Regions from separate parts of the Salmonella sp. FC25216 genome, predicted to be linked through region 1. Evidence: predicted binding sites of a transcription regulator. Region 1 holds the regulator's gene; the other holds the start of a gene.
The links. Region 1 encodes PhoB, which activates phosphate uptake and scavenging genes when phosphate is short. Its sites were predicted from a motif close to CTGTCATAAAACTGNCNNAT; they were not measured.
Positions count from the first base shown of each region.

Region 2: pstS (phosphate ABC transporter substrate-binding protein PstS) is a predicted target of PhoB. The motif match lies at 1,298-1,317, and genes of this name have one in related genera.

Region 1 is NZ_JBDGON010000007.1:171,822-174,982, reverse strand. It holds gene sbcD (exonuclease subunit SbcD) at 1-571, opposite strand, end outside; gene phoB (phosphate response regulator transcription factor PhoB) at 786-1,475, shown strand; gene phoR (phosphate regulon sensor histidine kinase PhoR) at 1,545-2,828, shown strand.
Region 2 is NZ_JBDGON010000017.1:43,492-46,652, forward strand. It holds gene pstC (phosphate ABC transporter permease PstC) at 1-42, opposite strand, end outside; gene pstS (phosphate ABC transporter substrate-binding protein PstS) at 169-1,209, opposite strand; gene glmS (glutamine--fructose-6-phosphate transaminase (isomerizing)) at 1,500-3,161, opposite strand, start outside.

The sequences.
Region 1 (3,161 bases):
TGGCGCCGACGGTGGTTAAATGCCCCGTCGCGATAACCGGCAACTTCCGTTCGCCGCGTAGCAGGCACGCTTCCTGGTACTGCTGTTGATAATAATCGGCAATCGCATGAAGGAGTTGCTGCTGTTTCTCGCTGCCGGACAACCCCGCCTGGCTGGTAATAATGTCGCGCGGGCGTAAAAAGGGAATGGGGCACAGTACGGCGCCGGGAGAACCATCGCGGCGATGAAGTAGTTGCGGCGCATAGCCCGCGCTGGCGATCACGGTTGTATTGAGAAACGCCAGAATTTCGCGTGACTCGTTAAGCGTGGCAACGGAATCATGATTACCGGCCAGCACCACTAAATGACAGCCTGTTTGCTGTAAATTAACGACAAAACGGTTATAAAGTTCTCGGGCATAGCTTGGCGGCGAACCGGTATCAAAAATATCGCCTGCGACAATAATGGCATCCACCTGATGGGACTGCGCGGTCTCCAGCAGCCAGTCCAGAAAAGCCTGATGCTCCGCGGCGCGGCTTTTACTGTAGAAATTTTGTCCCAGATGCCAGTCAGAGGTATGGAGGATGCGCATAATAGTTCCATGCAAAAAAAGCGTGAACGGGATTATACACGTCATCCCCTCCATTTTTGGGCGCAATTTACCGCCAGTAGACGGTAATGCAATGTTTCAACGGTGTCATAAATCATCAACATGCTGTCAATACCACCCCTTTTTTTCATAAATCTGTCATAAATCTGACGCATAATGGCGCGGCATTGATAACTAACGACTAACAGGGCAAATTATGGCGAGACGTATTCTGGTCGTAGAAGATGAGGCGCCGATCCGTGAAATGGTGTGCTTCGTGCTCGAACAAAATGGCTTTCAGCCCGTAGAAGCCGAAGATTATGACAGTGCGGTGAATAAACTTAATGAACCCTGGCCGGATCTCATCCTTCTTGACTGGATGTTGCCCGGCGGGTCTGGGTTACAGTTTATTAAACATCTCAAACGTGAAGCCATGACCCGGGATATTCCTGTGGTTATGCTGACGGCGAGAGGTGAGGAAGAAGATCGCGTGCGCGGGCTGGAAACCGGCGCTGACGATTACATTACCAAGCCGTTTTCCCCCAAGGAGTTGGTGGCGCGCATTAAGGCCGTTATGCGGCGTATCTCACCGATGGCGGTCGAAGAGGTGATCGAGATGCAGGGACTGAGCCTTGATCCTGGCTCTCATCGCGTGATGACCGGCGACAGCCCACTGGATATGGGGCCGACCGAATTTAAATTACTCCATTTCTTTATGACGCATCCGGAACGGGTTTATAGTCGCGAACAGCTACTCAACCATGTCTGGGGCACCAATGTGTACGTTGAAGACCGGACGGTCGACGTGCATATTCGCCGTTTGCGTAAGGCGCTGGAGCACAGCGGCCACGACCGGATGGTGCAAACGGTACGCGGGACAGGGTATCGTTTTTCGACCCGCTTTTAATGCCTTTTCCGCCAGTAGATCACAGGCTTCTGGCGGAGAAGGCTTTCCATTCTTGAGGGAGTATGACGCGTGCTGGAACGGCTGTCATGGAAAAGGCTGGTGCTGGAGTTGGTGCTCTGTTGCATCCCCGCGCTTATCCTTAGCGCTTTTTTTGGTTATCTGCCGTGGTTTTTACTGGCGGCGGTGACGGGACTGCTTGCCTGGCATTTCTGGAATTTATTGCGCCTCTCCTGGTGGCTGTGGGTCGACAGAAGTATGACGCCGCCGCCGGGACGGGGAAGTTGGGAGCCGCTGTTATACGGTTTACACCAGATGCAGTTGCGAAATAAGAAGCGCCGCCGCGAGCTGGGGAACCTGATTAAACGTTTTCGCAGCGGCGCGGAGTTGCTGCCTGATGCAGTGGTACTGACCACAGAAGAGGGCGGCATTTTTTGGTGTAACGGTTTGGCGCAACAGATACTGGGGCTACGCTGGCCGGATGACAGCGGGCAGAATATTCTCAATCTGCTGCGTTACCCGGAGTTTACCCAGTATTTAAAAACGCGTGATTTCACCCGTCCGCTTCATCTGGTGCTGAATACCGGGCGGCACCTGGAGATCCGTGTCATGCCTTATACCGATAAACAACTCCTGATGGTGGCGCGCGATGTGACGCAAATGCATCAGCTTGAAGGCGCCAGGCGTAACTTTTTCGCCAACGTTAGCCATGAGTTGCGTACGCCATTGACGGTATTGCAAGGCTATCTGGAAATGATGCAGGAGGGGGCGACGCGAGAGAAAGCGCTGCATACGATGCGCGAGCAAACGTATCGTATGGAAGGGCTGGTAAAACAATTGCTTACGTTGTCTAAAATTGAGGCGGCCCCGGCGCTGTTATTAAATGAAAAAGTGGATGTACCGATGATGCTGCGGATCGTGGAGCGTGAAGCGCAGACGCTCAGCCAGCAGAAGCATACCTTTACGTTTGAGGTCGACGATAGTCTTAGCGTTCTGGGCAACGAAGAGCAGCTACGCAGCGCGATCTCAAACCTGGTGTATAACGCGGTAAACCATACGCCGGCGGGAACGCATATTACGGTGAGCTGGCGACATGTCGCGCATGGCGCTGAGTTTTGCATACAAGATAACGGTCCGGGGATTGCCGCTGAGCATATTCCTCGTCTGACCGAACGCTTCTACCGTGTCGATAAAGCGCGTTCGCGTCAAACGGGCGGCAGCGGCCTGGGGTTGGCGATTGTGAAACATGCGCTGAATCACCATGAAAGCCGCCTTGAAGTCGACAGTTTGCCTGGTAAAGGAACGCGATTTAGCTTTGTTCTGCCGGAACGTTTAATTGCCAAAAATAGCGTCTAATTACCTTTCGTAAGTATAACTTTCCATAAGCCAGCGGATGCTGGCTTATTTTCTTTGCAGTTAATGCGGGGGCGCTGAAACTTTCAACGTCTGGTGGTTTTTTGTTCGCATGATTAGCCATAACTTTTTCATGAGAATGGTGTTTTATTCTGGTTGTAAATTTCATATCGCTATATTCATCTGGTTTTTAGATCCCACCTTGCTTTAAAACGTTATAAGCGTTTAAATTGCGCTCCAGGTGCTGTCATTACGGCTGCATTTGCGCGGTAAATCGAAAAACAATTCTTCGCCGCATCGGTCCGGGAGTTTTTCCCGCTGAAATTGATAAAAAAC
Region 2 (3,161 bases), on a different contig from region 1:
TTTTTTACCCGGCGGGTTAAAAGCAGGCTTGGTTGCAGCCATAAATCACTCTTTAAGTTAAACGCGTTTACGAAGTTGCCGGATGGCGCTGCGCTTATCCGGCCTACAGTCAGAACCGTAGGACGGGTAAACGTAAGCGTCACCCGCCATTTTCGTCAGAATACTAAATTAATACAATGCCTTACCGCTGCTGTCTTTTATGCTGGTCTTCCAGGCGGTACGAATCTGCTCAACGACGTTATCCGGCAGGCTGGCGTAATCCAGATCATTCGCCTGCTTAGCGCCATTTTTGTATGCCCAGTCGAAGAACTTCAACACTTCAGAACCCTGCTCAGGTTTCTTCTGCACTTTGTGGACCAGGATAAACGTGGTGGAGGTGATTGGCCACACATCGTCACCTTTCTGGTTGGTCAGATCCTGTGCGAAGGTTTTGCTCCAGTCTGCGCCTTTCGCCGCATTAGAGAAGCTCTCTTCCGTCGGGCTTACTGGTTTGCCATCAGCAGAAATCAGTTTGGTGTAGGCCAGATTGTTCTGCTTGGCATACGCATACTCAACGTAGCCGATAGCGCCTGGCAGACGCTGTACAAACGCTGCGATGCCGTCGTTACCTTTACCCCCCAGGCCGGTTGGCCAGTTCACGGTAGAACCCGCGCCCACTTTCGATTTCCACTCGTCGTTGACTTTCGCCAGGTAACTGGTGAAAACGAAGGAAGTGCCGGAACCGTCAGCGCGACGCACCACGGCGATATTCTGTGAGGGCAGCTTCACGCCCGGGTTCAGTTTGGTGATGGCTTCATCATCCCACTTTTTGATTTTACCGAGGTAGATGTCGCCCAGCGTTTTACCGTCCAGCACCAGTTCGCCGGATTTGAGCCCTGGAATATTCACCGCCAGCACCACGCCGCCAATGACGGTCGGAAACTGGAACAGGCCTTCCTGATTCAGTTTTTCATCAGACAGCGGCGCATCGGACGCGCCAAAATCAACGGTATTTGCGGTAATTTGTTTCACGCCGCCGGAAGAGCCTATTCCCTGGTAATTGACTTTGTTACCGGTTTCTTTCTGGTAGGTATCCGCCCATTTGGCATATACCGGCGCAGGAAACGTTGCACCGGCACCTGTCAGGCTTGCTGCTGCAAAGGCAGAGAACGCGCTCATCGATAAGGTCGCGGCGACAACAGTTGCGACAGTGGTACGCATAACTTTCATAATGTCTCCTGCACGGTTTCGGTAAATCATTGTTTGAGTTGCTACGATGAGCAAAATAGGACAAACAGGTGACAGTTAAATGTACGTAATATGACAGTTTTATGACAATCAACAATATCGACATCACGATTTTATAAACATATTAAAAAACAATATGTTATTTATTATCACTATCGTCATATTGCAAAAAAATTTTCTTTTTATGACACGGAGAACAGGCAGGAAAGATGACAGTTTGTCATCATAAAATAATAAGAGAAATGCCCCGCTGCTGCGGGGCATGGAGGGGGTTATTCCACCGTTACTGATTTCGCCAGGTTACGCGGCTGGTCAACATCGGTGCCTTTAATCAGCGCCACGTGATACGCCAGCAGTTGCAGCGGAACAGTGTAGAAGATGGGCGCAATGACCTCTTCCACATGCGGCATCTCAATGATGTGCATGTTGTCGCTGCTGACGAAACCCGCATCCTGATCGGCGAAGACATAAAGCTGACCGCCGCGAGCGCGAACTTCTTCGATGTTGGATTTCAGTTTCTCCAGCAGTTCGTTGTTCGGCGCCACCACAATAACCGGCATATCGGCGTCAATCAGCGCCAGCGGGCCGTGTTTCAGCTCGCCTGCCGCGTAAGCTTCAGCATGAATGTAAGAGATTTCTTTCAGCTTCAGCGCGCCTTCAAGCGCAATCGGATATTGATCGCCACGACCGAGGAACAGCGCGTGATGCTTGTCGGAGAAATCTTCTGCAAGCGCTTCGATGCGTTTGTCCTGTGAGAGCATCTGCTCAATACGGCTCGGCAGCGCCTGTAGGCCATGAACGATGTCATGCTCAATGGACGCATCCAGGCCTTTCAGACGCGCCAGTTTCGCCACCAGCATTAGCAAAACGGTCAGTTGGGTGGTGAACGCCTTCGTAGAAGCAACGCCGATTTCCGTCCCGGCGTTAGTCATCATCGCCAGATCGGATTCACGCACCAGAGAAGAGCCCGGTACGTTACAAATGGCGAGCGATCCGAGGTAGCCCAATTCTTTGGATAAACGCAGGCCCGCTAAGGTGTCTGCCGTTTCGCCAGACTGGGAGAGCGTGATCATCAGGCTGTTACGGCGCACCGCAGATTTGCGATAGCGAAATTCCGAGGCAATTTCCACGTCACACGGAATTCCGGCCAGCGCTTCAAACCAGTAGCGAGAGACCATCCCGGAGTTGTACGACGTACCGCAGGCGATAATCTGGATATGTTCAACCTGAGACAACAATTCGTTGGCTTTCGGCCCCAGCTCGCTTAAATCCACCTCACCGTGGCTGATACGCCCGGTCAGCGTATTTTTAATCGCGTTCGGCTGTTCGTAGATCTCTTTCTGCATATAGTGGCGGTAAATGCCTTTATCACCGGCGTCATACTGCAGATTAGATTCAATATCCTGACGTTTCACTTCCGCACCGGTTTTATCGAAAATAGCGACCGAACGACGGGTCACTTCTGCGATATCGCCCTCTTCCAGGAAGATAAAGCGGCGGGTCACCGGCAGTAGGGCCAACTGATCGGAAGCGATAAAGTTTTCGCCCATGCCCAGACCGATAACCAGCGGGCTACCCGAACGGGCAGCCAGCAACGTATCCGGATGGCGGGTATCCATGATCACCGTGCCATATGCGCCACGCAGTTGTGGGATCGCACGTAGAACCGCGTCTCGCAGAGTACCGCCTTGTTTCAGCTCCCAGTGCACTAAGTGAGCAATTACTTCCGTGTCGGTCTCGGAAGCAAAGGTGTAACCGCGCGCTTTTAACGCTTCACGCAGCGGTTCATGGTTTTCGATGATGCCGTTATGCACCACCACGATGTGTTCAGAAACATGCGGATGCGCGTTTGCTTCTGAAGGTTCACCGTGCGTTGCCCAACGCGTGTGAGCAATCCCCGTCCCGCCGTGCAGCGGATGTTCTTCCGCGGCCTG